Regions from separate parts of the Trichococcus sp. genome, predicted to be linked through region 2. Evidence: predicted binding sites of a transcription regulator. Region 2 holds the regulator's gene; each other region holds the start of a gene.
What was found. Region 2 encodes CtsR, which represses protease genes until heat stress. Its sites were predicted from a motif close to TTGGTCAAAAAAGGTCAAANA; they were not measured.
Positions count from the first base shown of each region.

Region 1: a site for CtsR is predicted at 1,457-1,477, ahead of clpB (ATP-dependent chaperone ClpB). Genes of this name have one in related genera too.
Region 3: a site for CtsR is predicted at 6,577-6,597, ahead of ACTCCX_RS00900 (ATP-dependent Clp protease ATP-binding subunit). Genes of this name have one in related genera too.

Region 1 covers NZ_JBSQPW010000045.1:1,249-11,692, forward strand. The annotation lists gene ACTCCX_RS11285 (Cof-type HAD-IIB family hydrolase) at 1-206, shown strand, start outside; gene ACTCCX_RS11290 (prolyl oligopeptidase family serine peptidase) at 238-996, shown strand; gene ACTCCX_RS11295 (metal-sulfur cluster assembly factor) at 1,060-1,404, shown strand; gene clpB (ATP-dependent chaperone ClpB) at 1,535-4,156, shown strand; gene ACTCCX_RS11305 (NfeD family protein) at 4,319-4,912, shown strand; gene floA (flotillin-like protein FloA) at 4,909-5,895, shown strand; gene ACTCCX_RS11315 (hypothetical protein) at 5,892-6,533, shown strand; gene ACTCCX_RS11320 (sugar phosphate isomerase/epimerase family protein) at 6,555-7,310, shown strand; gene tgt (tRNA guanosine(34) transglycosylase Tgt) at 7,511-8,656, shown strand; gene yajC (preprotein translocase subunit YajC) at 8,734-9,081, shown strand; gene ACTCCX_RS11335 (post-transcriptional regulator) at 9,116-9,397, shown strand; gene adhE (bifunctional acetaldehyde-CoA/alcohol dehydrogenase) at 9,898-10,444, shown strand, end outside.
Region 2 covers NZ_JBSQPW010000047.1:4,301-14,744, reverse strand. The annotation lists tRNA gene ACTCCX_RS11580 (tRNA-Thr) at 1-60, shown strand, start outside; tRNA gene ACTCCX_RS11575 (tRNA-Gly) at 71-142, shown strand; tRNA gene ACTCCX_RS11570 (tRNA-Arg) at 163-236, shown strand; tRNA gene ACTCCX_RS11565 (tRNA-Pro) at 255-328, shown strand; gene ACTCCX_RS11560 (CtsR family transcriptional regulator) at 669-1,130, shown strand; gene ACTCCX_RS11555 (ATP-dependent Clp protease ATP-binding subunit) at 1,156-3,642, shown strand; gene ACTCCX_RS11550 (hypothetical protein) at 3,740-4,075, shown strand; gene ACTCCX_RS11545 (helix-turn-helix domain-containing protein) at 4,229-5,128, opposite strand; gene ACTCCX_RS11540 (MFS transporter) at 5,284-6,480, shown strand; gene tadA (tRNA adenosine(34) deaminase TadA) at 6,502-7,017, shown strand; RNA gene ffs (signal recognition particle sRNA small type) at 7,059-7,145, shown strand; gene ACTCCX_RS11525 (hypothetical protein) at 7,225-7,614, opposite strand; gene ACTCCX_RS11520 (hypothetical protein) at 7,667-8,011, opposite strand; gene ACTCCX_RS11515 (hypothetical protein) at 8,118-8,540, opposite strand; gene ACTCCX_RS11510 (Y-family DNA polymerase) at 8,509-9,894, opposite strand; gene ACTCCX_RS11505 (hypothetical protein) at 10,296-10,444, opposite strand, start outside.
Region 3 covers NZ_JBSQPW010000002.1:71,306-81,749, reverse strand. The annotation lists gene ACTCCX_RS00930 (homoserine dehydrogenase) at 1-1,285, opposite strand, end outside; gene ACTCCX_RS00925 (YkuJ family protein) at 1,472-1,702, opposite strand; gene ACTCCX_RS00920 (NAD(P)-dependent oxidoreductase) at 1,886-2,764, opposite strand; gene ACTCCX_RS00915 (glycosyltransferase) at 2,884-4,077, opposite strand; gene ptsP (phosphoenolpyruvate--protein phosphotransferase) at 4,317-6,047, opposite strand; gene ACTCCX_RS00905 (phosphocarrier protein HPr) at 6,049-6,315, opposite strand; gene ACTCCX_RS00900 (ATP-dependent Clp protease ATP-binding subunit) at 6,710-8,911, shown strand; gene ACTCCX_RS00895 (DUF1827 family protein) at 9,072-9,347, shown strand; gene ACTCCX_RS00890 (peptide chain release factor 3) at 9,439-10,444, opposite strand, start outside.

The sequences.
Region 1 (10,444 bases), on a different contig from region 2:
TCGCGAATAACTACGGAATCAAGCGGGAAGATATCCTTGCTTTCGGTGACGAGGATAACGATATGGAAATGATCCGCTTTGCCGGACACGGTGTCGTCATGCAGAACGGCATCGCGGCCTTAAAGAATATTGCAGACGATGTGACGACACATTCGAATCATGAGGATGGCCTGGCGATCTATCTGGAAAAATATTTTTGCCTATAGTAGCCGATCTGAGCTAAAAAGAGGGATAAACGTGATTTCAATTGAAAGAAAAATCATAAACAACATACCGATTCTGGAAATCGTCGAAGAAGATAAGAAAAATGAGCGCACACCACTCGCTTTATTTTATCATGGCATCACGAACCAAAAGGAGCGCGGTCTGGAGCCAGGCTATGCATTAGCCAACAACGGCATGCGGGTTGTCATACCGGATGCGTATCGGCATGGAGAACGCAAACATGAAGCCTACGCAGGCGAGCCGGCAGCAGAGTTCTGGAAGGTGGTCCTGCAGAACATAAAGGAACTTCCAGATCTTGTGGAAGCCTATATCGAAGCGGGATTAGCAATAAGAGAACATGTTTCGGTCACTGGCCTTTCGATGGGAGGCATCACGACCTGCATCGCCTTGACGCAATATCCCTGGATCCATTCGGCAGCCTGCCTGATGGGCAGTCCGGATCCGATTGGGTTGTCCCATTGGGCATTAAAGTCCCGGTGGGTGGAGGGCTTGCCGCCGATTGATGATGAAAAAGTGGAAGCCTTGATGGCGCCTTTCGAAAGCCTGAGCCTCAAAGACCATCCGGAGTCGCTGATGGACACGCCGTTCTACATCTGGCACGGGACCGCCGACGAAAGCGTTCCATATGAACAGATGGCTCGCTTCGTCAGCTCCATCAGCGGGGAAGCCTATGCGGACAATATCTGTTTCCGGTCTACGGAAGGTGCAGGACATCGGGTACCTTACACTATTTTTGAGGAAATGGCAGCCTTTCTGGGGAAGGTACATTAGCATTGAATTTCTATGCACAAACTGTTATCATCTAATTAATCCAGAAAGATAGAGGTGCTTGCAATGACTGAAGAGACAAATCCCCAATATTCGCAAGAAGAATTGGAAAGCATAAAAGAACGCGTCTTAGCGGCGCTTGAGCAAGTGATAGATCCGGAATTGGGAATAGATATCGTCAACTTAGGTTTGATTTATGAAGTGGAATTGGAACAGGATGGATTCTGCCTGATCAAAATGACGCTCACTACGATGGGCTGCCCATTGGCGGATGTCATCACTGATGAAATTCATCGTGCTTTGAAAGATGTGCCTGAAGTGACCGAAACGCAAGTGAAATTGGTGTGGTATCCTGCCTGGACGACGGACAGAATGTCCCGCTATGCACGCATCGCGTTGGGAATCCGATGACGAGAAGAGCAGTAAAGGAAATCGCCTTTGCTGCTCTTTTTTTTCGGGTTATCATTTGACCAATTTTGACCATAGTCGTATACTTGTCTTATAAGGTATGACAACAGTGGATTTTTGAGGAGGTTCTAGTATGGAAATGGAAAAAATGACGACGGTCCTACAGCAGGCAATCGCAGAAGCGCAACGTATCGCTATGGTGCGCAAGCACCAGACCATCGATGTCGCCCATCTGTGGAAAATATTTCTGCAGCCGGATAGTTTTGCGCGTAATTTTTATAGCGATTCAGGGGTTGCGATCGATGCGTTTGAATCGGCCGTTGACGAGGAACTGGATAAAGCAGTGGTCATTGAAGGCTCTTCCGTCCAGTATGGTCAAACGTTCAGTCAGAATCTATACAACCTTTTTGTGGAAGCGGATCGCATGAGGTCAGAGTTAAAGGATGATTTCATTTCAACGGATACGGCGCTTTTGAGCTTGATGAAACTGAAGAACCATCCTTTGACGAAGTTCCTGGAAAAACAAGGTCTGACGGAAAAAACGCTTGCCGAAAGGATCAAGGAAATGAGAGGGGGAGAACGCGTGACTTCGCAAAATCAAGAAGATCAGTACGAAGCTTTGGAAAAGTATGGCATAGATCTCGTGCAAGCGGTAAGGAGCGGAAAACAAGATCCGGTCATCGGCCGGGACGAAGAAATCAGGGATGTTATCCGCATTTTGTCGCGCAAAACCAAAAATAATCCGATCCTGATAGGAGAACCGGGTGTCGGCAAGACCGCTATCGTGGAAGGGTTAGCCCAGCGGATCGTGAAAAAAGACGTGCCAGATAACCTGAAGGACAAAACGATCTTTTCTTTGGACATGGGCTCGTTGATTGCGGGAGCCAAGTACCGCGGAGAATTTGAGGAACGACTGAAAGCCGTTTTGAAGGAAGTAAAGAAGAGCGACGGCCGCATCATCCTTTTCATTGATGAGATTCATACAATCGTTGGGGCAGGGAAGACTGAAGGAAGCATGGACGCCGGTAATCTGCTGAAACCTATGTTGGCGAGAGGCGAATTGCACTGCATCGGAGCGACCACTTTGGATGAATATCGCCAAAATCTGGAGAAGGATAAAGCGCTGGAACGGAGATTCCAGAAGGTGTTGGTGAAAGAACCGACAGTCGCCGACACGATCAGCATCTTGAGGGGATTGAAGGAACGCTATGAAATCCATCATAGTGTCAATATTCATGACAATGCGCTCGTTGCGGCAGCCACCTTGTCAGATCGCTACATCACCGACAGGTACTTGCCGGATAAGGCAATCGACCTTGTCGATGAGGCATGCGCGAACATAAAAGTGGAAATGAATTCGATGCCCACCGAATTGGATCAGGTGAGCCGCAAACTGATGCAACTCGAAATTGAGGAGGCAGCCCTGAAGAAGGAATCCGACGAATTGAGCAAGAAAAGATTGACAGCTCTGCAAGTCGAGTTGGCTGATCTGCGTGAAGAATCAAACGAGTTGCGCATGAAATGGGGCAACGAAAAGGAAGAAGTCGAAAAGCTGCGGGCAAAACGCGAGGATTTGGAGGAAGCGCGCAGACAATTGGAGGATGCGGAGGCTAATTACGACCTGGAACGGGCGGCGGTTTTGCGTCATGGCAGCATCCCGCAGATGGAAAAGGATTTGGCTGCTCTCGAGCAGGAGAATGCTGCCCGGAGAGACAAAGCAGGCAATCTTGTCCAGGAATCGGTCACTGAAAACGAAATCGCAACAGTGGTGGGGAGAATGACCGGTATTCCGGTTACGAAGTTGGTTGAGGGTGAGAGGGACAAACTCCTGAAGTTGGAGGAAACGTTGCATAAGCGGGTCATCGGCCAAGAAGAAGCGGTGGAGAGCGTCACGCATGCCGTTCTGCGTTCGCGCGCTGGCCTGCAATCGCCCAATCGGCCTATCGGGTCCTTCCTGTTTCTAGGTCCTACTGGGGTCGGGAAAACGGAATTGGCTAAAGCGTTAGCGGAAAATTTGTTTGACTCCGATGAGCATATGGTCCGGCTCGATATGAGCGAATACATGGAAAAATTTTCGGTTTCCCGCCTCATCGGGGCACCACCGGGATATGTGGGCTACGAAGAAGGCGGCCAATTGACGGAAGCGGTCCGCCGAAGTCCATATACGATCATTCTCTTGGATGAAATCGAGAAGGCGCACCCGGATGTCTTCAATATTTTGTTGCAAGTGTTGGATGATGGACGCTTGACCGATTCGAAGGGACGCGTGATCGATTTCAAGAATACCGTCCTGATCATGACAAGCAACATCGGATCACAACTCCTGCTGGAAGGCGTCCAACCCGATGGCACCATCCCGGAGAATGTGTCTGATGCGGTCATGAAGGTATTGAAAGGGTCGTTTAAGCCTGAATTTTTGAACAGAATCGATGACACTATCCTCTTTACGCCATTAAGCAAAGAAGATATCAAAAAAATCATCGTAAAAATGGTCAACGAGCTATCCAGCCGACTGGTGGACAAACAGATCCAACTTTCCGTTTCTGATGAGGTCGCAGCCTGGATAGCGGATAATGCTTACGATCCGATTTACGGAGCGCGGCCGCTCAGAAGATTCATTTCAGCTGAAATCGAGAATCCCTTGGCGCGCGCAATCATAAAGGGTGATATCCATGAAAATCAGGCGGTGACGGTGGCTTTGGTGGGGGATCATGTCGGTTTTCGGACTGTCGATCTTGAAGAATTTCAACAATAATTTGACAAGTCAGTATACAGAGGGAAGTCCTGAAAGGGATTTCCTTTTGTTATTTCTGTATGTGCGGTAAAATGATAGTATAAATTTTCTTATTCTTTATGCGTATGACCGTTTGTTGTTTTTATCGGGACAAAGCAGAAGGAGGCGTTCATTTTGCTGTTTTTGGTCATAGGATTTCTGTGTCTGGTTTTTATGCTGTTCACTTCGAGGTATTATGTCTTCGGAGGTGCGGCCATCTTGAGTTTTTTGCTGTATTTCTTGTATTTCGGGAGCGGGAACTGGTTGACTTTGCTGCTGTTCCTGTTCGGGATTATGTTGTTGGTGGTTGAATTGTTCATACCCGATTTTGGGCTGGTGGGGATCGCGGGCTTCCTGATGGTGGCTGCCGGCTTATTTTTGAACAATGAACGTATTTTGGAAAGCGTGCTGGATGTCAGCTTGGCGATCATCATTTCAGGGATAGCGACCTCGGTGCTGTTGAAAAAAGGCTATAAATTCTTGCCGGACCGCAGCAAATTGATTTTGGATACTTCCCTGAATCGCGAGCGCGGCTATTCGTCCAGCCAAGACTATTCCGCATTTTTGGGAATGATCGGCACTGCCACGACAACGCTAAGGCCAGCCGGGAAAGTCACTATCGACGGTGTGGTGCTTGATGTAGTCAGTGACGGGAAAATCATATCAGAAGGGAAACAGATCCGGGTTATCCAGGTTGAAGGGGTCAAAATTACAGTTAAGGAGTTGGATGGAGAATGACAGAAGGATTGATAGGACTCATCTTTATTGCATTGTTTGTCGTGCTGGTTTTATCTTTGTTTTTCCGCTTTGTTCCGGTTGGTCTGTGGATCACAGCCTACTTTTCGGGAGTGAAAGTCAAAATTTCTAATCTTGTTGGTATGCGGTTGCGACGGGTTGTCCCTTCCATGATTGTGCAGCCGATGATAAAAGCCACCAAAGCGGGGCTGATAATTGATATAAATGAATTGGAGGCGCATCATCTTGCAGGCGGAGATGTGAATATGGTTATCGATGCGCTGATTGCAGCGCAACGCGCCAACATCGATCTGGGTTTTGAAAAAGCCGCAGCCATCGATTTGGCCGGTCGTAACGTGTTGGAAGCCGTCAAGATGAGCGTTAACCCAAAAGTCATCGAAACACCGATCATCGCGGGTGTCGCCATGAACGGGATTGAAGTAAAGGCCAAAGCAAAAGTAACGGTACGTGCTAATATTGAACGTTTGGTCGGCGGCGCAGGCGAAGAAACGATCATCGCTCGTGTCGGAGAGGGGATCGTCACAACTGTCGGCTCTGCTGTTATGCACACTTCCGTTCTGGAAAATCCGGACTCCATCTCCCAAACAATCCTGAAAAAGGGGCTGGATTCGGGTACTGCCTTTGAGATACTGTCCATCGATATCGCTGATGTTGATGTCGGCCGTAACGTAGGTGCAAAGCTGCAAGCGGAACAAGCAGAGGCTGATAAGCGGGTTGCACAAGCGAAAGCGGAGGAACGGCGGGCTTTTGCGGTGGCTGAAGAACAAGAAATGATTGCTGAGGTGCAAAGGATGCGGGCGAAAGTGGTTGAGTCCGAAGCGCAGGTTCCATTGGCGATGGCAGAAGCACTGCGCAATGGCAATATTGGGGTGATGGATTATTACAAAATGAAAAATATCATAGCGGATACCGAAATGAGGAGCAGCATCTCGGAGTTTCCGGAAGATAGAAGCGATCCGGAATGATTAGCCTAGACTTGCTTTTTCCGCTCCTATTTCTTGTAATCTTTCTTTCGGTACTCATTTCGATAGTCAAAAGAATAAATCGACTATCGGAAAATGTCAGGCTTCGGGCGGGTACATCCCAAGCAACAGCCCTGCAACAGATGGTTCGTCAGTCGTTGGGTGGCACCGGAAGTGAAAATGCGAATCGACTGATCAAAAAACTGTCAGCAATGAAACCTGAACAAGTCTATGGCTTTTTCCAGGAGCGTGTGCCCGAAAAATACCTGAGGGAAATCAGCCGGATCTTGACCGACAGGAATTGGCGGAGCGAAATCCTGCGATTCGTCAGTCGCGAAAATCTATGGCCATTGCTGTTGCGAGCGAACCCACCGATAACAGGCACCGGCCAAAATGGCATGGAACTGACGGATGAAACAGACGACGGCCAGTTGGTTCCGGACTTTGAAATGGAGACTGGGGTTGGGTTAGCTGATGACTTCACCGTCTTTTCTGATGATAAAAAAGAATTGAAGACTGCCAAACGAATGGAAAAGTCCACCATCCGGAACAAGAAAAAAATTACCGGTAATCAAAAAGCATTGATGAGAGCTGTCATTGCCAAAGAAATACTGGATAGACCGGACTTTGACAACAAATAGGAAATTGAAGGAGACAGATGGATGCCCAGAGAAATTGGCTTGAATACTTTAGCGTATATGCACAGAAATGCGGACAATAAAGTGGAACAAAAAGAATTGTTGAAGGAAATCAAAGAAATGGGCTTCCCGATCGTGGAAGTCAGAAGAGAGTACATCTTATCGGGAAAAACGGAAATGAAGGAAATAGCGGCTCTTGCTTCCAGTTCAGGCTTGAAGGTGTACTATTCCGTCCCGGCTGAACTGTTTGAGGCAGGTGCGTTGAATGATCAACTGAGCAGCTATTTTGAGGAAGCCTCCCTCTTGAGCGCGGTCCAGTTGAAATTGACGTTAGGGGAATTTCGAGGATTCACAGCCCAGTTGGCGGAAGAATTACGGGCGTTGTTGAAGGCTTATGCCATTCATTTGACGATCGAAAATGACCAAACCTCCGAGAAGGGCAGCCCGGCCGTCCTGATGGCATTTATTGCTGAAGCCCGAAAAGCCTCTTTGGACATCGGACTGACTTTTGACACGGGTAATTTCGTCTATATCGATACCGATCCTTTCGATGCGGCTAAGGAAATGCGCGAAGCCGTGACCTATATCCATATCAAGAACGTTGCCGAAACGGACGAAGGGATTGTTTTATCCGGTCTGGAATCCGGGTTAGTGGATATGCGCCAGCTTTTGTCGTTGTTCCCGGACTCTGTCCCCGCCAGCATCGAATACCCATGCGGCATCGGCGACGAAGTAACAAAAATCATCAGCGCTGATTACAAAAAGATCCGATCTTGGTGACCGGACTATTCCTTTTAACCTTACAAACAAGAAAAGCTGAACGGGTTCGTTCAGCCCTGAAAGAAATTTAGGAAATCTGTCCGACTGAGCATCGAAGAGCGCAATAGGACAGATTTATCTAATTTCCAGCGAACACAAGAAAATAGTGTGCGACTGTGGTATACTGATTGCCGGATATCTATAAGAAAGAAGTGAATACATTGACTGAACCAGCGATTCGTTATCGCCTTATCAAAAAAGAAAAACACACAGGTGCACGCTTGGGAGAAATCATCACCCCCCACGGCACTTTTCAGACACCCATGTTCATGCCGGTAGGCACTTTGGCCACTGTGAAGACGATGTCTCCCGAAGAATTGAAGGCAATGGGCTCCCAGATCATCCTGAGCAACACCTATCACCTTTGGCTCAGACCGGGTTCCGATTTAGTTGAAGAGGCAGGAGGCCTGCATAAATTCATGAATTGGGATAGGGGAATCTTGACCGATTCAGGCGGCTTCCAGGTCTTCTCCTTAAGCGAGAACAGACAAATCACCGAAGCTGGTGTGCATTTCCGGAATCATCTGAACGGTTCTAAAATGTTTCTGTCACCAGAAAAAGCGATCCATATCGAAAATCAATTGGGTGCCGACATCATCATGAGTTTTGATGAATGCCCTCCTTACAGCGAAAGCTATGAGTATATCAAAGCATCTGTGGAGAGAACGACCAGATGGGCAGAGCGTGGCCTTGAAGCCCACAAGAAGCCCAATCAACAAGGCTTGTTCGGGATCATCCAAGGTGCCGGCTACAAGGATCTAAGGCTGCAGAGCGCTAAAGAACTGATTTCCCTGGATTTTCCAGGTTATTCGATAGGCGGACTGTCGGTCGGCGAAACGAAGCAAGAGATGAACGGAGTGCTTGATTATCTGGCGCCGGTCATGCCCGAGAACAAACCAAGGTATCTGATGGGAGTAGGTGCGCCGGATTCCTTGATCGACGGCGTTATCCGCGGAATCGACATGTTTGACTGCGTATTGCCTACCCGTATAGCACGCAACGGCACTTGTATGACAAGCAGCGGCCGTTTAGTCATCAAGAATGCGAAATATGAACGGGATTTCCGTCCATTGGATGAAAAATGCGAATGCTACACCTGTAAAAACTATACACGTGCGTACATTCGTCACTTGTTCAAAGCCGATGAAACATTTGGCTTGCGCTTGACAACGTATCATAATCTTCACTTCTTGATAAATTTGATGAACAATGTGCGCCAAGCCATCATGGATGACAATCTGTTGGAATTCAGAGAGGCATTCGTGGAAGAATACGGCTTCAACGTTGAAAATCCTAAGAAGTTTTAGGTTTTGGGTGGTAGTCTAACTTAAAGTTTGGTAAAGTGGATGATAGATAAAAATAATCCACAGATGGAGGAAAATGTATGGATACAGTAATCATGATTGCCTTTTATGGGGTGTTGTTCGGTGTAATGTATTTCATCCTGATCAGACCACAAAAGAAACAAGCGCAAAAAACCCAAGATATGCTGAGTCAAATCAAACCAGGAGATCAAGTGGTCACCATCGGCGGCTTGCACGGAATTGTCGAAGAGATTAATTCTGCCGATAACACAGTCGTATTGGATTGTGAAGGCATCTTTCTGACTTTCGAAAAACGCGCTATTTCACGTATTTCAAAGGTTGCCACAATCACAACTGACGATGCGATTGTCGAAGATTTCACAGCGACTGAAACAGAGCAAACACATGAAGACAAGAGCGAAGAGTAAAACGATCTGATTCACCGGGAAGGAGGGACGGCGATTGCCGAATATATCTGAGAAACAATATAATCAATTACAGCCTTGGTTCAAATTGAAAGCAACTGAATTCAATCAAATGGGCTACGAAAATATCCAAGTTGACGATATCTATCGTTATTTCAAGGAATTTTCCTGGAAGCATACCGTCCCTCCGCATTATTACCAACAGATCCGTGATATCATGAAGACGACGGTAAACCACTACTTCGACTTCGTAGCTTTGGAAGCGCAGGTCTATAAAGTTTCTTCATTGGATGAAATCAATTTTGATGAATTCCTGTAAAACATTTTACGCAAAAAGTGCAATACTTCAGGGTATTGTGCTTTTTTTCTGTCAGCATCAAGGTGGGACGATCATAGCCCTTTAAATTAGGATAAATAATTTTGTCGCCTAAATTTTCGGATTTGTAAAGTAATTAAAGGAAAACCGATTATTAGTAAGCGGATTTATTCGGTTTGGTAAGCTATATCATGCATAAATTCATTGGAGTGGGACTCTAAATGACCATGTTTATTTTCAGGGCAAAAATTATTTCAAAAAAATTTTATTTGATGCGCATCCCGAACAATGATAATAATTTCACAAGATAAAGGTTGAGAAACTGAATGTTTCTGTAAACTATTTGTGAAAATCGATAGAGGCAAAAAAACCCAGTGAAGACGCTTACATAGACCGTTTCAGAAATACGTGAAAAGAATCACATTTATCCGCTTTACAAACGAAATTGCATGAAATATAATAAGCATGTGAAAAGGATAACATATATTTTAGGAGGATCTCACATGAGTAAAGAAAAAGTAGTTTTAGAGGAGCAAAAACCCATGATGACTGCAAAAGAAGAAATCAGCAACTACACTGCGAAAGCCCAAAAAGCTTTGACTCTGTTTGAAGATTATACCCAAGAACAAGTCGACCACATCGTCCACGAAATGGCATTAGCTGCAATGGAGCAACATATGCCACTTGCAAAAATGGCTGTTGAAGAAACAGGCCGTGGCGTTTATGAAGATAAATGTATCAAAAATATGTATGCCGCTGAAAACATTTGGCATTCAATCAGAAAAAATAAAACAGTCGGAATCATCGAAGATAATAAAGTTGATCAAATCATGAAAGTTGCCGCTCCTGTAGGCGTGGTTGCCGGTATCATCCCAACAACCAATCCAACTTCGACAACGATCTTCAAAGCGATGATCTGTATGAAAACAAGAAACCCAATCATCTTCTCGTTCCACCCAAGCGCAGAAAAATGTTCAGCTGCAACTGCACAAGTTGTTTATGATGCTGCCATCAAAGCAGGCGCACCGGCTGACTGTATCCAATGGGTAG
Region 2 (10,444 bases):
AGTTGGTAGAGCATCTGATTTGTAATCAGAGGGTCGAGGGTTCAAGTCCTTTAGCCGGCATCCAAAAAACGCGGAAGTAGTTCAGTGGTAGAACATCACCTTGCCAAGGTGGGGGTCGCGGGTTCGAACCCCGTCTTCCGCTTTTTTTTTATTTTAATTTACGCACCCATAGCTCAATTGGATAGAGTACTTGACTACGAATCAAGCGGTTACAGGTTCGACTCCTGTTGGGTGCATTTTTACATGATTATTACCGGGAAGTAGCTCAGCTTGGTAGAGCACTTGGTTTGGGACCAAGGGGTCGCAGGTTCGAATCCTGTCTTCCCGATAAACAAGAATAGACGCAGAAATCATTCCGATGGTTTCTGCGTCTATTTTTTGTTGATATTGGCCTGCTGAATGAGCCGGGTAAGTTTTTCTCATGGATTTATTGCCGTTTTTTTCCTTTCATTATATAATGAGGAACATTCTCAATCATCCTGCTGGAAATGTTGGGGAATAGGTTGCTGCAGCGGTAGCGGAAAGCAGTAAACTGGGTCATCAGCTTTATTGCCCAGTTTACTGCAAACGCCCTCGTACAGCCCGTTCTATTTGACAGTTATGTAGGAATAGCATAATATAAACATATAATAGTCAAAATTAGTCAGGGGAAGGGAGGCGTCCATTCCATGCATGGTCAGAACATGTCAGATATCATCGAAGCATATATCAAAAAGATTCTGAATGCAGAAGAGCAAATTGAGATCAGAAGGAATGAAATGGCAGATCGTTTCCATTGTGTACCTTCACAGATCAACTATGTCATCAATACCCGTTTTACGGAGCAGCAAGGCTACTCGGTCGAAAGTAAACGCGGCGGGGGCGGCTATATACGCATCATGAAGGTCAAAATCCTGGATCAAGCTGAATTGTTGGATAAGCTGATCGCGATAGTCGGCGAAAGCATCACTCAGAAAGATGCGTTTGCGGTAACTCAAAATCTGTACAATCGCGGTATCATCACAAAACGCGAAGGAAACCTGATGTTGTCGGTGTTGGATAAGTCACTTGCCCCATACACAGGCGAACACGAAGAAAGAATACGAGCCTTGCTGTTGAAGAATTTCTTGAACAGCTTGCGTTTTGAATAGATAGCCCGTAGAGGAGGCGTTAAAAATGGATGAATTATTTACAGAAAAAGCCAGCCAAGTGTTGTTGTTGGCAACAGAAGAAGCGCACAAATTCAAGCATCAATCCATCGGAACGGAGCACATGCTTCTCGGACTGGTCAGAGAACAAGAAGGCATTGCCGGAAAAGTGTTGCGTGGATATGACATTGATGAGGAAGGAGTCCGCGAAGAGATTGTTCATCTGACCGGTTTCGGTCAAATGAATACGGAGGACTTCAATGCGCCGTTGCCATTTTCTCCTCGGGCAAAAAAAGTCATTATGTATGCGACAAACGAAGCGCACAAATTGGGGGTTCCCTTGGTCGGAACCGAACACCTTTTGTTGGGCTTGTTGAAAGAAGAAATTCTGGCAGTCAAAATCATCAAAAATCTGCAGATCGATCCGAATCTGCTGCGCAAGTCTCTCTATGAAAAACTAGGCATCAAACAGCCTACAAAACCGGATATGCGTTCAGCCAAAAAGACGGAGAAAGTGGAAGAAGGAACGCCGACCTTGGATTCCTTGGCCCGCAATCTGACCGATTTGGCACGGGAAAACCGGATGGATCCGATCGTCGGACGTGATAAGGAAGTCCGACGCATCATGCAGATCGTTTCCCGCAGAACGAAGAACAATCCTGTTTTGGTAGGGGAACCCGGTGTCGGTAAGACCGCCATCGTGGAAGGCTTGGCACAGAAAATCGTAGCCGGAGATGTTCCGGATACCTTGGCGAACAAACGTATCATGATGTTGGATATGGGTTCGTTGGTGGCCGGTACAAAATACCGTGGTGAATTCGAGGAAAGAATGAAGAAAATCATCGACGAAATCTACAATGACGGCAATGTCATTCTCTTCATCGATGAATTGCATACCTTGATTGGTGCAGGCGGAGCGGAAGGCGCAATCGATGCCTCCAATATCCTGAAACCGGCATTGGCAAGGGGCGAGTTGCAGACGATCGGTGCCACGACCCTTGATGAGTATCAAAAATATATCGAGAAAGATGCGGCGTTGGAAAGACGTTTCGCGCCTATCCATATCGATGAGCCAACACCTGAGGAATCGGTTGAAATCATGCGCGGCTTGCGTTCCCGTTATGAGGAGCACCATGGTGTGGAAATCACCGATGAGGCGCTGAAAGCAGCTGTCCAGCTGTCCGTTCGCTACATCACTTCCAGAAGATTACCGGATAAAGCTATCGATCTGATCGACGAGTCCGCTGCGAAAGTCCGCTTGGATGTCACGCACGGGGATACGCCGATCGGGAAGATCGAGATGGAAATCGCGAAGCTAGCGCAAGACAAAGAAGAAGCGATCCTGAACCAGGACTTTGACAAAGCTGCCCGCATCCGCAAACGCGAAATGACGAAAAAGCAGAAATTCCAAAAAATGGTCGAGCAGCAGGCTCAAACGATCACGCACTACGATCTGAAAGTGACCGAAAACGATGTGGCTGAAGTAGTGGCTTTGTGGACCGGAATTCCGGTCAACCAGATGGAGCAAAAGGAAAGCGACCGTTTGATGAAGTTGGAAAAGGTGCTGCATGAACGTGTCATCGGCCAGTCCGAAGCAGTCAGTGCGGTGGCCCGCGCCATCAGACGCGCACGTTCCGGCCTGAAGGATCCGAATCGTCCAATCGGCTCATTCCTATTCCTGGGTCCTACCGGGGTCGGAAAAACTGAGTTGGCGAAAACATTGGCTGAAGCGATGTTCGGGACAGAGGATGCCTTGGTCCGTTTGGATATGTCCGAATACATGGAAAAATACAGCACGAGCCGTCTGATCGGTTCCCCTCCCGGCTATGTCGGTTATGATGAAGGCGGGCAGTTGACGGAGAAAATCAGACAAAAACCATACTCGGTCATTCTTCTCGATGAGGTGGAAAAAGCCCATCCGGACGTCTTCAATATCCTGCTGCAAGTTTTGGATGACGGCCACTTGACCGACTCCAAAGGACGCAAAGTCGATTTCCGCAATACGATCATGATCATGACCTCCAACTTGGGAGCGACCGCCTTGCGCGATGAGAAATCGGTCGGATTTGCGGCCAAGAATATCAAACATGATTACAAGGCCATGGAAAAACGCATCCGCGAAGAGCTGAAAAACAGCTTCCGTCCGGAGTTCCTGAACCGTATCGACGAAACGATCGTCTTCCACTCATTGGAGAAGGACGAATTGCATGAAATCGTTAAATTGATGGCGAACAGCATCGTAAAACGCTTGAAGGATCTTGATATCCATGTGCGCATCACGCCTGCAGCCATCGATGTCATCGCCAAAGCCGGTTTCGATCCCGAATATGGCGCACGTCCGATCAGACGCGCGATCCAAAAAGAAATCGAAGACAAGTTGAGTGAAGAAATGCTGAGCGGCTTGATCAAATTCGGCGACACGGTCACGATCGGTGCCCAAAAAGGTGCTATCCGGATCGCGGTGAAATCCGCCAAGGCAGAGAACAAAGATAAAAAAGTGCCTGTAAATTCTTAAGAGCGGCATGTCCTCATTTGGCAGACAGTCTTATTGTTCGGCTATCGCTACCGTTTGTGCTAATATATAGTTACAGAAGTTAGAGGAGGGAACATTGATGAAGAATTCCAGAAAGGCATTGTTGGTCGGTTTGGGTGCTACAGCAGCGATTGCGGCGATTGCAGCAGCCTTGGCATACGAGGAAGAGGCAGTGGACAAAATCGGCTCCTACTTGAACCGTCAGCGCATGAAGAATTTTGTGAAGGACCATCTGAAAGGCAGTCAAAAGCTTTTGCGGGCAATCGAGGACTTGACTGATGAAGAGATTGACGGCTTCCTGCGTGTCGTGGACAGAACAGGTGACTGGAAAGAATCAGCATTGGATCTGTTCTCAGATTTGAGGGAAAAAGCCAGCGATGTCAAAGACAGCGTAGGCGACAGATTGCATAGATAAACATGTGGAACAAGGATTGGCTCATTATCAGATGAGACAATCCTTGTTTTTTTGTGTGCGGGTTGCAGAATGTCGGATAACCCGGAAAAATCGGACAACCGAGGCATATTTCATATGCGGAAATGGACGGCTCCAATTGGGGCCGTCCATTTGTTAGTTGCTATGAGAGCCTGTTCCTGCAGCGATGGCGAGATAAGCCAGCGCTAGGTTATCCATGTTCTTCAAGGCAAGGCCGGTCGCATCGAAAAAGCGGTCGATCCGGTACTGGAGCGTATTGCGGTGCAGATAAAGATCGGCTGCCGCTTTCGAGAGGTTGCCTTGGTTCCGCCACATCGCCGTGATCAGCTCATGCGTGCCGTCGACGGAATCGATCATGGTCTGCAAAGCCTGCAGCACCAAATTTTGGTTTGCGGATTCCGAGAGGAAGTAAGGGAGCGCGATGGCCGCAAGGGTCGCGATTTTGCTGCCTTTCGCAAGCGTGCGGCTGGCCGCGAATATTTTCCGCTCTTCTTCGAAAAGATGCGGTAAGCTGGAATCGACAGGCCAGCGCTGGCCCAGATACAGAGCGGTGCGCAGGCTGAAGTCATCATCCAGAATATCGAGCACCGCCGCCAGTTCCTCATCGATGCAGTAGGGTTCCGGGCTGTCGAGGATGAAGACGCCGTTTTTGTTATCCAGAAAGAAGCACTCGCGGACGAGCGGCAATGTCTGGCTGAAGGCATCGAGCCACAGTGCCTGATTGAAAAAGCCGGCGTCCTCTTCCCGATAGGAGAGGTTGAACTGGAGCAGTTGGGTCTGCGCCAATCCGGATGGTGCATCCGCCGTATGGCCCAACAAAAACTGGGCCCAAGGATTTTTCGGGATTTCGGGAGCCGCAGTCGCCCCGTTCAGGAGCAGCTGTTTCAGGAGGACTTTTTCGCGGCCGCTCAAGGTATTTTCCGGTATATGCACCCAACGGTTTTGGAACGGCAGGGTGAAATAAGCCGGCCCGAGACTGGGCACAGCCGTGATTTTGGCTTCAGGGAACAGCTGCAGGAGTTCGTTTTGGTTCACACGGTCACCTCATTTTGCGGGATAGCCTACGATTGGAAGGCTTTTCATCCATTTTAGCATTATTACCATTAATTATCACTAATTTGCGAAAATAATATGAAATATGCTATGATTAGCGAATGGAATGATATGGATTGGGAGGGAAATAAACAGATATGTTCAGTTTGCTTTTGGCGATTATTTATTTTGCGTTTATCAGTTTGGGCCTGCCGGATGCGTTGCTGGGTTCCGCTTGGCCGACGATGTATGGCGAATTTGGTGTTCCGGTTTCTTATGCAGGGGGCATTTCGATGATCATCGCGGCTGGCACCATCATTTCCAGTCTGCAGAGTGACCGGCTTACGCGCAGATTCGGAACCGGAAAAGTGACCGCCATCAGTGTCACTTTGACAGCGACGGCTTTATTTGGTTTTTCGGCGAGTCATTCCTTCTGGCTGCTTTGCTTATGGGCTGTTCCGTACGGGTTGGGGGCAGGCGGAGTGGATGCCTCCTTGAATAATTACGTTGCGCTGCATTATTCCAGCCGGCATATGAGCTGGCTTCACTGCATGTGGGGCGTCGGGGCTTCGCTTGGACCATACGTACTGGCCTATGCTTTGAGCGGAGGGAACCGCTGGAATATGGGCTATAACTATATCGCGTTTATTCAAGTCGCTTTGACGGCTATTCTCCTGTTCAGTCTGCCGCTTTGGAAGAACAATGCTGCAAGCAAAGAGGGCACGGAGCAGCCAACGCATGGGAAGGCTCTTTCTTTGCGGCAGATTTTCAGGATTCCTGGAGCGAAGGAAATCCTGATCACGTTCTTTTGCTATTCCGCTTTGGAGCAGACGACGGCACTTTGGGCAAGCAGCTACCTTGTCCTGCACAGGGGCTTATCGACCGAAACGGCTGCCGGATTCGCAAGCTTATTCTTCATCGGAATCACGGTTGGACGCGCAATCAGTGGCTTCTTGACCATGCGGTTCACGGATTCGCAGATGATTCGGTTAGGGCAAGGCTTGATACTTGCGGGCGTGCTGGCTTTGTTGTTGCCGTTTGGCGAAACGACGGCACTATTGGGTCTTGTGCTGGTTGGACTAGGCTGTGCGCCCATCTATCCGTGCATTATTCATTCCACACCTGAGCTGTTTGGTGCAGACCGATCACAAGCGATCATCGGCGTGCAGATGGCAGCGGCTTATGTCGGGACTTTGATGATGCCGCCCTTGTTTGGTTTGATCGCTAACTATATCAGTGTTACGTTGTTCCCGATTTTTCTGGGAATTATGCTGATCATCATGATCGGGATGCACGAGGCTTTGCTGAAGAAGAAACAGGCAAGTGATGTTTTGCTTAGCGTGATCGAGGAGTAAAAAGGGACGAGGTAGTTGAACATGGATGAGTTGAAGGAAGAGTACATGCGGGAAGCCATTAAGGAGGCGGAAAAAGCTGCGGCAATCGGGGAAGTGCCGATCGGAGCAGTGATCGTCTGGAGGGGCGAAATCATCGGGCGCGGTCATAATGAACGCGAAGCGACGAATGATGCGACGATGCATGCGGAAATGACGGCAATCCGGCAGGCCAATGCCTTCAAGCAGAACTGGCGGCTCGAGGAAGCGGAACTCTATGTGACGCTGGAGCCTTGTCCGATGTGCTGTGGGGCGATCCTGCTGTCGCGGATCAAGAAAGTCTACTACGGCGCCTCCGATCTGAAAGGCGGAACGGCCGGTACGCTGATGAATCTGCTCCAGGATGAACGTTTCAACCATCAGAGCGAGGTCGAACGAGGTGTGCTGGAGGAAGAATGCCGGACAATGCTGCAGGATTTTTTCCGGGCGCTGCGCAAAGAACGCAAGGAAAACAGTCGCAAGCATCTCCGCGAACATATGCAGGAAGAAAACAAAGGCTAGCTTTTTCTTTTTGGCTATGGTATGATAAGAAATGCCGAAAGGCCTTATGGCAATGGCGATCTTATGAATTGAGTCAGATCCGGAAGGAAGCAGCTATAAGTAGGTATCGCCATGTGCTGTAAGTTAATATGACTTATGCAAAGAAGCAGGAAAAACCGTTTTGACGGTCTCCTGCTTCTTTTTTTGTTGCGTTTTTGTGTTCTTGCGCTAAATCGGATGCGGCTGTTCCGCGGCGTCAACGATGATCAAAACATTCCCTTCCTCCAATTCGGAGAAGTAACCCTGCATCTTGCGTTCCTGTTCTTCTTCCTGTTCCGGCGACAACTGCGGATAAGGGTGCTGAGGGGAGGGCTCATAAAGGGCCTCCTCATCAAAAGTAGGATATAGCGGAGCGAGTTCCTTCCAGTCGAAGTTTTCATCGTGTCCTGTTTCGGCGATGACGTCAAGGCCGGTTTCTTTTGCCAGCCGCGCTTTTTTGGCAGTCGCGTTGGTGACCAGTAGGAGATCAGTTTCCTTGTGCCCTTTTTCGAGCAGTCCTTTGATTGCTTCTTCCACAGCTTCGACGGTTGCGTACGAACCTGCCACAAATTTTGCCATGCAGTCTCAGTCCTTTCTTGTTTCGCAGAGGTGCTTGCCGTTCCGGAAAGCTTTAAGCAGCCGGTTCTTCCGTAATGATGACGATGCTGCCATTTTCGATGGCAGCGCGGTGGTCGGCAAGAAAGTCCATGCCGTCGGGGAAAGTACCGGTTTTTTCCTGGAAATATTCGTATTGCTTCAGGTTGAACAGGTCATTGACCTTTTCCAGCAGCGAATGGCTCGAGATAATCGCACCGTCCGCACCGCGGAGGTCCCAATTCTCCAAAACGGCTTCCTGATAGGCGTTGTTCGTCACCAAAGTGATCTGTTCTTTCGTATAGCCCTTTTTATGCAGTTCCTCCACTGCCCGTTTGCACTCCTCGATGGAATGGACGCTGGTTTGGATGATATGCGTCATGATTGCTGTCCCCTTTCCAAGAGAAAAGAAAGCGTTCTCTTTTCTTGAGTATAAGCCTTCAGCCAAAAAAAGACAACAATCGTCCTGTGAGCAAGGTTCTGTATAATCAGTTCTGATTTTGTCTGAATACCGCCACTCGGGACCATTTTTCTTCTTGCAAAATATGCACATTGCGGATGAGTTCGATCGGAACCCATGCTTCGCCGATCAGGATCTCATCCTCGCCGCAATAACCTTTAAAAAAGCCTTCAATGGATTCGGTTTGGCGTCCGAAGCTGTCCTTTTGGTTCAATTGGATCGATAGCCGGCGATTTTTTTTCAAGGCTTCCACCAAGGTGTCATCGATTTCGGCAGGGCTCATCTGCGGGAGGATCGGGATGTCCTTCATGGCTTCCGCTTTTCCTGCAGAGATGGACTTCACCAGTTCATCCATCGCGTAGGCCGTTACCCATTTGATCATGCCGCGGTCATGGTAGTCGTTGTAGTCCTCAAATACCTTATCCGTCCGTTTTCTTGGTTCGTTCAGCATTTTCCTCACCTTCCTCCAATCCGGCCATGCCGCCCGCGTGTCCGCCCACCAACGAGCTGCGCGCGATTGCGCGGCCGCCTTCCAACAGGCTGACCGCCCGCACGAGTGAGCGGAATCCGTATTTTTTGCGGATCGAATCGACAATCAGATCCTTCTTTTGCTCGTTTACTTGCTCGTCAGGCTCCTGAAACAGGTCCAGCTGCAGAAAATCCGTGTAGATCAGATTTCCGGCACCTACGCCGACGTTCCGGATCGACTGGCCTTTGTAATGCTGGTCAAAAATCATCAGGATATGGGCCACGAGTTCACTGGACGCGTTGGTGGGCGGGATTTTTAGCTGCTGATGGAAGCCGGTCCGGCCCAGCTGATCGATGTAGTTGATGCTGTAGCCGATGCTCAGACTCACCAACTGGGTCTTGGCTCCGGATTTCCGCAGGCGCGTCGCCACCTGGTCGGCCATTTCGATCAAGACGATTTCGATTTCCGATCGGATCACGTAATCCTTGTTGAGCACCTGGGAATTACCGATGGATTTCGAGCTGACTTTGACTTTTTCGCCCAGAAAGCTGCGGTCGATGCCCCAACTGTGGGCGTACAGCTGCGCGCCCATGACGCCGAGCTGGCTCTTCAAGTCATAGTAATTGGTGTGCGCCAAGTCGTAGATCGAAAAGATTCCCAACCGATTGAGCCGCAGCTTGGTACGTTTGCCGATGCCCCAAAAATCGGTCATGTCCGGGATTTTCCAGACGGTTTCGGGAATATCCGGATAACGCCATTCCGCGATCATGTCCGGCTGATGCTTGGCGGCATTATCGAGCGCCAGTTTAGCCAAGAGCGGGTTATCGCCGATGCCGATCGTTGTGTAGATGCCGGTCGTCTGCAATACGTCGGCCTGGATGAGTTTGGCCATTTCGTAAGCCGAGCTTTTGCCGAAAAGTTTCTGGGCGCCGGTGATGTCGACGAAACTTTCGTCAACCGAATAGACATGGTGGTTGGCTTCATCCGCATACTTCTTGTAGATGTTGTTGATTTCGGTATTTTTCTGCATATACAACCGCATCTGCGGCGCTGCAATCACCAGTCCCGGCGGATAAGGGAAGGGCAAGTCTCTGGCCCGGCTGATGTTCGAGATTCCGTAAGCCTTTTTGGCGGCTGGGGAGGAAGCCAAGATCAATCCGCTGCCGCGCTCTTTCGGATCAGCTGAGGGATAGCTCATGACAACCAATTTTGTTTCGAGCGGATGCAACCCGCGCCGCACGCATTCCACGCTCGCATAGAAGGATTTGCAGTCGATGCAGAGGATGTCGCGACTGGGCTCCTTCGCGTAATCAAAAACCAATTCCGTTTCATACATAAAAATCGTCTCCAATCTCTATGTCCCTATTATACGAACGTGTGTTTGCTTTTGTAAAGCGAACAGAGAAAGATATTTGGGAAAAATGACAAAAAGGGTCTTCCAAATATAAATGGAAGACCCTTTTGTTCGCGTTAAGTATCTAATTAATATTCTGCACAATCCAACTCACGCATATAAGCGCAAAAACACTTGCACCACAAACCACACTGATTCGATTATGTTGTTTGAAGGCCCCCAATACTATAGCCGCGCTACTGAATATCAGAAATAGATGGACCCTGTTTGAGAAAGGCAATGGTTGGCGAGGTATTATAACGAAATACAGAAGGAAGACAAGGAATACTGCCGTATATATAAACAAGTAAATTTTTTTCATGGTCTCTCCTTTATCCACTGAATCAGAGCGTTTGAACATAAAGCATAAACAAGTTCAACACATACGAAACATAAGCAAGACTGAACAGCGACATAAAAACAGTATCAATTATCTTTGCTGAAAGTGTCTTGCTGGAGTCCAGCCTGTGATCATCAAGATTACTATTTAGAA
Region 3 (10,444 bases), on a different contig from region 2:
GTTCCAATACTTTGAAATGGACCTTCAATTTCATATCCTCATTGTCTTCCATCGCCTGGATGATTTCATTCTCTTGCGCTTTCGACATCGGATGCGTAACGATAACAATGATGGCTTTACCGTTCGCTAATGGCTCTTGGATGATCTTGTCAAAGCTGACTTCCGCAGTTGCAAAAATTTTCGCCAATTCCAAGAACTGGCCGGCACGATCGGTAACTTCCAAGCGCATGAATACCGGATTGATGACCTGCTCAGGTTTCGCGATCAAAGTCTCTACCTCATACTCGTTGAAGATATTTCCGGTTGTCTCCAAAAGGATGTTCTTAGCGATATTCATTACATCGCTGACTACGGCTGTTGCGGTAGGCAACTCGCCAGCTCCTGCACCATAGAACATCGTTTCCCCAAGAGCTTCTCCGGCGACAAAGACAGCGTTCATTTCATTATTGACGCTGGCCAAAGGATGTGACTCCGGAACAAACACGGGTCCGACTTCCACATTGACGCTGTCGTCGATTTTTTCGGCAGTACCGATCAGTTTGATTTTGTAGCCTAAACGGTTCGCCAACTTGATGTCATTGATGGAAACATTGCGGATACCCGTCACAGCTACATCATCCAACGTCACATCATTCGTCCCGAAAGCAAGGCGAGCCAAAATGACCATTTTGCGCGCTGCATCCAATCCATCGACATCGCTTGTCGGGTTCTTCTCGGCAAATCCCAATTCCTGTGCCAATGCAAGAGCTTCATCGTAAGAGTAGCCCTCTTTGTCCATTTTCGTCATCATGAAGTTGGTTGTGCCGTTCACGATTCCCATGACTTTTTGGATGTTGTCGGAAGCGAAACTTTCCGTGATCGCACGCAAAATCGGAACCCCGCCCGCAACAGCTGCTTCATACAAGAAATCGCATTTGTTTGCTTTAGCCAGGTTGACCAATTCTTTGCCATGTAAAGCCACAAGATCTTTGTTTGCTGAAACGACATGCTTCCCGGCCGATAATGCTTTGGAAATATAATCTTTTGCTGCCGGAACATATCCGATCAATTCTACGATGATTGAAATTTCTTCGTCATTCAAAATATCATCAAAATTATCAGTGCAATGGACAGCCTCACCGAAGAAAGTTTTGCATTTATCAATATCGCGATCCAAAACCGTTTTGATGACTACTTCCTGTCCGACGACTTGCTTGATTTTATGCTGGTGGCCATCTATGATGCGGGCAACGCCAGTCCCTATTGTTCCTAGTCCTAATAAACCTATATAAATCTTCTTTGCCATTATTCCACCTCTTCAATTATTTCCTTATTACACAGTATACTGAAAGTTACAGAATTACTCTACATAAAAATTAAAAACTTTTAATGTTTGCCACTTTATTCCAATGAAAATAAAAAAAAAAAAAGGCAGCGGAAAAATGAGCCGGCTCATTTTTCCGCTGCCTTAGTTCATGCAAGGATGGATGAATTAATCTTGTAATAATTCGTAAATTTCAATGGCAACTAAATCAAGATCATCAAATTGATAAGTTTGGTTTGAATCGTGTTCTTCCAATTCAAAACTTTCCGTATCGCGGTTGTATTTTACGACGCAACGTTCCACGCCTTCTTTTTCAAAACGACGGATCTCGACATCACCATTGTCTTCCATCATTACTTCTAGGCGACGAAGGATCGCTGAGAGCTGTGAAGGTTTCATGATATTTCCCCTTTCAAGACTAACTTCTTATTTATTCTAGCACTTTTTTTCTGACTTCGCATCAATTTACTGTAATTTATGCAAGAAAAACAATATTTGAGTAATGCACCATTAGGTTTGTGCAAAACCCGCCGCAACGATATATCCTAATAAGGGGTTTCAGAAATCCGTCGACCTCCAAGTCTAGATTTCAGCGTACTCTCCCCACCAAAGCTTCACCAAGGCTTGCGTCCCATCGTCGGCGAAACCTTTGTTCGCCAATTGTTCATACAATTGTGCAGCCTGTCTCGTAGCAGGTAAATCGATACCCAGCTTATCTGCTTCATCCAATGCAATCTTAAGATCTTTGACAAAATGTTTGACGAAGAAACCTGCACTGTAATCATCTTTCAGGATCCTAGGGGCATAGTTCGTCAAAGACCAGTTAGCGGCGCTTCCGGAACCGACTTGTTCGATCACGCGTTCCAAATCCAATCCTGCCGCTTTCGAATAAACAAGCAATTCGGTCATGCCGGTCATCGTGCCCGCCACCATAATCTGGTTGGCCATTTTTGTGTGCTGACCACTGCCGGCCGGCCCTTGCAGCATCACTTTGCTCGAAAAAACAGACAAAACTCCTTTAACGGCATCAAACGTTCCTTCCTCACCACCGACCATCGTTGTGAGCGTTCCATTTTGAGCACCCTTATCTCCTCCTGAAACTGGAGCATCCAACGTGCGGACCCCTCTTTCTTTGCCCAAAGCAGCTATTTTCCTGGCCAAAGTCGGCGTACTGGTCGTCATATCAATGAGAATATGGTGGTCGTCCGCTTTCGAAAAGATACCGCTCTCCCCAAAATAAGTCTCTTCAACATCTTTCGGATAACCCACCATCGTGATGACGATGTCCGATTGCGCCGTAACAGCAGCAGGGGTATCACACCACACTGCTCCTTCAGAGACAACAGCATCCGCCCTGCTTTTCGTCCGATTATAGACTCGGACTGGATAACCCGCATTCAAAAGATGTTTGATCATGGATGAGCCCATGACACCTGTTCCGATAAAACCAATTTTTTCCATTTATAAAACCGCCCCTTCTAAACACTATGTCAACAGTATACCTTACGCTTAACTCAGATAAAAACAAAAAAACACCGGGAAACAGATTATCCAAGCAATCTGTTTCCCGGTGTTCCGACTCAACGTTTGATTTTTTCCAAAAGATTCACTTTTAATTTCAATTCTTCACGCGGCTGTGATTCATAAATGTCAATACTCGCCTGATAATAGCTCAATACAGCTTCCGCAAATGCCTTTGAAGAAATCTCTTCCATAAGTCCATCCCATACTTCTTGATTTGTCGCAACATCTGATTTGTGATAAAAATCCGCATAGGCATTGATAGTCTTGCCGATTTGGTCATCCTCGTCGAACAACATTCCCAGGCTGTCTTCTTTAATCAACCCTGATAAATAGTCATTCCGCTTAGCGATGACCGGACAACCGTTTACGATCGATTCCAGATAGGTCAAGCCTTGGGTTTCCGAATCCGAAGCATTTATATAAATATCTGCCATTTGATAATACTCGCTCACATCTTCATTTTTGACTTCTCCGACAAAAATGACATTTCTGGTCAAACCCATTTCCGACACCTGTGTCTCCAACTCGTGACGCATCGGTCCGTCACCAACAAAAATAAGCTTCGCGGAAGGATAGGCTGCTACGACCTCAGGAAAGGCGTGAACAAGTTTATCCAGTTTTTTTTCCGAAGACAGCCTACTCAAAGAGAGCAACACCAATTCGGAATCCGAAATCCCCAGTTCTTCGCGCTTTTTGGCTTTGATGCCGTCAATCCGATCCGGTATCCGAACGCCCGTTGGGATGACGCGAATTTCCTTATAGATGTTGTAGGAAGCTAATTTCTCTTTCATTTGCTGACTTGGAGCAATAATGCCCATCGTTCGATTGCAAAAGTAGCGGGAAGCAATTTTAACTGCCTTAGGTTTCACCACTCTTCCATTAGCGATGTAATGCAGATATTTTTCGTACATAGTGTGGTAGGTATGCACGGTAGGAATCTGCAGCATGTAGCCGATAAATTTGCCCGTCAAACCTAAACTGAACTCCGTATGCGTGTGCACAATATCTATCTTCTGTTTCTTCGCTTCCCTAAGCGCTTTGTTCATACCTTTGACAGCAATCCTGCGATCTTTGAAAAACAAGAACGGGATACTGGTCAAACGGATTATATTTTTTTCATCTTCATCGGCTTTTGGATCTGTGGTGGTAAAAATGATGACCTCATGCCCCTCTGCCTCCAATTCCTCTTTCAAGGTGCGGATTGATGTTGACACGCCGCTCACTTGAGGAAAATACGAATCTGTAAACATGCCTATTCTCATGACTTCACCTCGAAAAAATCCCATCAAATTTATAATGACTCAATATGTTCAGTATATAGAACATTCTGATATTTGTCACTCCTCCCTACTCCCTACTTGCAAAATATATCCACAGGAACAAGCCTGCGGAAATGATGGATTCAGCTTTTCGAAATCGCTTTGAATTCACTGGCACGCAAAAAGACCAGGCATGCAAGCATGCCCGGTCTTTTTGCGCCTGAATCGGCTTAAACTAATTTAGCTTTCATTTCTTCAACTAATGCGATGACTTCTTCGACAGTCGTACATTCGTTGATTGCTTTGTCCGCTAATTTTTCCATTTCTTTTGAATCCAAACGTTTCATCAAGCTGCGTGTTTTCAGGACGCTGGATGCGCTCATGGAGAACTCATCCAAACCAAGACCCACCAACAACGGAACCGCTGTTTGGTCACCAGCCATCTCGCCACACATACCAGTCCATTTGCCCTCAGCGTGAGAAGCATCGATAACATGCTTGATCAGCGTAAGGATAGCTGGGTTGTATGGCTGATACAAGTAAGAAACCTGTTGATTCATGCGGTCTGCCGCCATTGTGTATTGGATCAAGTCGTTTGTTCCGATACTGAAGAAATCTACTTCTTTAGCGAATTGATGAGCTAATACAGCAGCTGCTGGGATTTCGATCATGATACCTACTTGGATATCATCCGCAACTTCTACGCCATCGGCTAATAGATTCGCTTTTTCTTCCTCCAACATCGCTTTAGCTGCTCTAAATTCGTTCAGAGTAGCAATCATCGGGAACATGATACGCAATTTACCGTAAACGGAAGCACGCAACAAGGCACGCAATTGCGTACGGAACATTTCCGGTTCAGCCAAGCAAATCCGGATAGCACGATAACCTAAGAATGGATTCATTTCTTTCGGTAATTCCAAATAAGGCAATTCTTTATCCCCACCGATGTCCATTGTGCGAACAACGACAGGATTGCCTTCCATGCCTTCCAAAACAGCTTTGTAAGCATCAAATTGCTCATCTTCTGTCGGGAAGTCCGAAGAGTCCATGTACAGGAATTCAGTACGATACAACCCTACCGCTTCAGCGCCATTAGCGACAACGCCTTCCAAATCTTTAGGCGTTCCGATGTTAGCTGCCAATTCGATATGTTTACCGTCTGCAGTAACTGTATTTGCATTTTTCAGTTTGTGCCATTCTGCTTGCATTGCAGAAAACTCTTCAGCTTTCTTCTTGTATGCAGCTAATGTTTCTTCATCAGGATTGATGAAGACGTCGCCGTCCAAACCATCCAAAATGATGATATCGCCATCTTTGACGATTTGTGTGATTTCTTTTGACCCTACGATTGCAGGAATTTCCAGAGAACGGGCCATGATTGCGCTATGGGATGTGCGTCCACCGATATCAGTAACGAATCCTTTAACATAATCACGGTTCAATTGAGCTGTGTCACTAGGAGTCAAATCTTTGGCAACGACGATCACTTCTTCAGTGATTGTCGATGGGTTAGGGATTTTGACACCCAACAAGTGGCTCAACACACGTTCCGTAACGTCGCGGATATCCGCAGCACGTTCTTGCATGTATGGGTTGTCTTCCATCGCTTCGAACATACCGATGAACATGCCGGCAACATCAGAAAGTGCCGATTCAGCATTGACACCGTTGTCTCGGATGTTGGCGTTCATCGATCCGATCATTTCCGGATCGGACAATACCATCAAATGTGCATCAAAAACTTGTGCTTCTTCTTCGCCAAGTGATACTGCCGCTTTTTCTCGGATTGCACTTACCTCTGATTTAGCGGTTTCAAAGCTTTCCAAAAGACGAGCAACTTCGCCTTCTGAATCTTCCACTTTACGCTTTTCAAAGGACAGATCCGGTTCAGTAAGCAAATATGCTTTCGCAATTGCAATACCATCACTAGCTGCTATTCCTTGTAAGTGGTTTTTCATATTACTCTGCTAGCCCTTCTTTTACCATAGTTTCAGTGATTCCAGCCATAGCGTCTGCTTCGTCCGGACCTTCTGCAGTGATGACAACATCAGCGCCTTGGCCTACGCCTAATGACATTACACCCATGATGGATTTTAAGTTAACAGATTTACCTTTGTATTCTAAATTAATATCAGAATTGAATTTGCTTGCAGTTTGCACCAATAAAGTTGCTGGACGTGCATGAATCCCTGTTTCTGCGATTACGTGATATTCTTTTCTTTCCATAGTCATGAACCCCTTTGAGATGTATTTATTTAAGGTACTTTTGATACGCTCCCATTATAACAGAAAAATCGAAAAACGTATGAAAAATAACCCTTTCATTAAATAAGATTAACATCTTTCGCTTTATACTACAACTGTTTTAAATAGAATCGTTCAAATTTTTGTCATAATTGCTGAAATAGCACTCATTTAATACAACCCCCGTTTGGATAAAACTGTCCCGGAATGAATATTTTGCTTCATTCCAAGTCAAACCTCTTGAAAGTCAAAATAGGTCAATGTATAATGGATCCATAAGGTCAGAGTTGGTCAGTGAACCTTCTTGTGAGTGTCCCTTAGCCGTTACTACTATAATATACATGTGACTATGATCCATATAGAAAGGAAGATTGCCATGCTTTGTCAACATTGCGGAAAAAAACAAGCCTCCATTCATCTGTATGCCAGCGTGAATGGACAAAGACGCCAAATCGACTTATGCCAGAACTGCTACCAAGAGTTCAAAAATGCTCAATCGCAACAAAATAATCCGAACCCAAGATCTCAAGGACCTGTAGACCCCTTTTCTTTCGGTAATCTGGATTCTTTCTTCAAACAAATACAACAGAACCAAGAACAGAATTATCAACAACCCCCTGCCTCGGAAGTTGCTCGCGGCGGTAAAGGTGGCAAAGGCGGCTTACTGGACGAATACGGCATCAACTTGACCCAACTGGCCCGCGATGGCGGTATCGACCCTGTCATCGGAAGAGACAGCGAAATCGCACGCGTCATTGAGATTCTGAATCGCCGAACAAAAAATAATCCGGTACTCACAGGGGAAGCGGGTGTCGGCAAAACTGCGGTAGTGGAAGGTCTTGCCCAGAAAATCGTGGACGGCGATGTCCCTCAGAAATTGTTGGACAAAGAAGTGATCCGCTTGGATGTCGTCTCACTCGTCCAAGGAACCGGCATCCGCGGTCAATTCGAAGAACGGATGCAGAAACTGATGGATGAAATCCGCGCGAACAAACAGATCATCCTCTTCATCGATGAAATCCATGAAATCGTCGGAGCAGGAAGCGCTGAAGGAAGCATGGATGCAGGCAATATCCTGAAGCCAGCCCTAGCAAGAGGCGAACTGCAATTGGTCGGCGCAACAACACTGAACGAGTACCGCAGAATCGAGAAGGACGCTGCACTGGAACGCCGATTCCAGCCCGTCCGCGTGAATGAACCAACACCCGAACAGACGTTGATCATCCTCCAAGGAATCCGTCCGAAATATGAAGATTATCACCATGTCAAATATTCGGATAAGGCGCTGGAAGCGGCAGTCAAATTGTCGCATCGCTACATCCAGGATCGTTTCCTTCCCGACAAAGCTATCGACCTACTTGATGAATCCGGATCCAAAAAGAACTTGACGATCAAGCCCATCGATCCGAAACAGATAGAGGAACGCATCGAAACGGCCGAAAGGGAAAAACAAGCCGCCCTGCATGCGGAAGATTACGAAAAAGCTGCCTATTATCGCGATCAGATCACGAATCTTAATAAAATGAAACAGAATCCGGCCCCAGCCGATGGCGATCCTGTCATAACAGAGCAGGATATCCAAAAGATCATTGAGATCAAGACAAATATCCCGGTCGGTGAGCTACTTGAAAAAGAACAGACGCAATTGAAAAATCTTGATGCCGATCTGAAGAAAAACGTCATCGGTCAAGATGAAGCCATCGACAAAGTATCGAAAGCCATCCGCAGAAACCGAATCGGATTGAGCCGTAAAAACCGACCTATCGGTTCCTTCCTGTTCGTAGGGCCTACCGGTGTCGGTAAGACCGAATTGGCCAAACAGTTGGCAATCGAAATGTTCGGAACCGAAGACGCGATCATCCGCTTCGACATGAGCGAATACATGGAAAAGCATGCCGTCTCTAAATTGATCGGATCGCCTCCGGGTTACATCGGCTATGACGAAGCCGGTCAATTGACCGAACGCGTCCGCCGCAGCCCGTACAGCATTTTACTGTTGGATGAAGTCGAAAAAGCCCATCCGGATGTCATGCATCTCTTCCTGCAGATTCTTGACGACGGTCGCCTGACGGACTCCCAAGGCAGGACTGTGAGCTTCAAAGACACCATCATCATCATGACCAGCAATGCCGGTACGGGCGTCCAGGAAGCCAGTGTAGGTTTTGGCGCAGCCATGAAAGGCAAGACGCATTCCATTCTGAATCGCTTGAGTGATTACTTCAAGCCTGAATTCATCAACCGCTTCGATGCGATTGTCGAGTTCAACCAGCTTTCCAAAGAAAATTTGAGCAGAATCGTCACCCTTATGTTGGATGACGTCAACGAATTGCTGAAGGACAAGGAAATCAGCGTCACCGTCTCTCAGAAAGCAAAAGATCGCCTAATCGATCTGGGATATGACCCAAGCATGGGCGCTCGCCCTCTGCGCCGCGTTATTCAAGATCAGATTGAGGATCAAGTAGCTGAATTCTACTTGGATAATCCGAAAATCAAAGATTTATTTGTCGATGCAGACGAAGAAGGTAATCTGATGGTCGTCAGCAAAGTCGACCAAGCAGAAACAACGACTTCTGAATAATATTCGGTTCCGAAAGGCAAGAGCCCAAAAGTCAGCTCTTGCCTTTCTCATCTTAAAAATCCAAGAAAATTATTCATTTGTTTGTTTACTCTTTAAATAAATTAACAGTTGTTATATAATTATTCTATAAACAGCCAACCTAAGTTAGGGGTGTTCGTCCATGAAATTGATCGATGTTACAAATAGCCACGCTGATCTTGTACGTGAGCAATTGGCCAACACCGATGCTCAATTTGTCAAAGTTTATTCTTTGGGACAAACTACAGTCATCTTTACCGGTGCCACAACGCATGAGGATGTCATTATCCTCAACAAAAACCGTCGTGTGAAGCAAAGTGAAATCGACTTTGTGCTGACGAAATTGTTGCATCTTACCGTTGATGACGTGGAAGTTATGCCTGGTCATAACTTCGTGGAGCTATCTCATCTCAAATGATTGACATTTTTGGCACTCAAAAAAAACTCTTCTTAACACAAAAACGCACACTGCTTTTCAGCAATGTGCGTTTTTTGTTTCTTTGATCAAATTAAAGTAAAGATGTCAATTTGACTTCTGGATATTTATCCTCGAACCAACGCATAGCAAATTGATTTTCAAAAAGGAACACAGGATCCCCAAAACGGTCGCGACACAATAAGTTACGGCTGGATGACATATTCGGATCCAAATCTTCCGGATCGATCCATCGCGCAATTTTTGAGCCCATCGGTGTCATTTCTACTTCTGCATTGTATTCGTGCAACAAACGGTACTGGAACACTTCAAACTGCAATTGACCGACTGCACCCAAAATATAATCTTCTGTATGGTACGTTTTGTACAACTGGATGGCCCCTTCTTGAACCAACTGCTGCACCCCTTTATGGAAAGATTTCTGTTTCATGACGTTTTTCGGAGTGACTTTCATGAACAGTTCAGGTGTAAATTGCGGCAACGCTTCAAACTCAAGTGCTTTTTTGCCTTCATGGATCGTATCGCCGATCTGGAAGTTCCCAGTATCGTAAAGTCCGATGATATCACCTGCTACAGCGGTCTGGACTTGCTCACGGGAATCGGCCATGAACTGCGTTGTATGCGCCAACTTGATTTTTTTGCCGGTACGGGTCACAAAAACATCCATCCCGGGTTTGAATTCACCGGAGCAGACACGCACGAAAGCAATCCTATCTCGGTGAGCGGGATTCATATTTGCTTGGATTTTGAAGATGAAGCCGGTGAAGTTTTCGTCAGTAGGTTCAACGATTTCATCCGCCACCGTCAGATGCTCACTTGGACTCGGAGCAAAATCCACAAAGGCATCTAAGAACGTCTGAACGCCAAAGCCAGTTAAAGCGGAACCGAAGAAGACCGGCGTCAGTTTACCTGCTGCAATAGCTTCTTCAGAAAAATCGTTACCAGCCTCTTTCAATAATTGGACATCTTCAACCGCTTGGGTATAGATGGTTGATTGCGTCACTTGATAATCGCCTTCGATTTCGCCGTCTTCATTCAGCGGAAGAAAATCATTGTCTTGATTCTCTTCAGGATGAGTC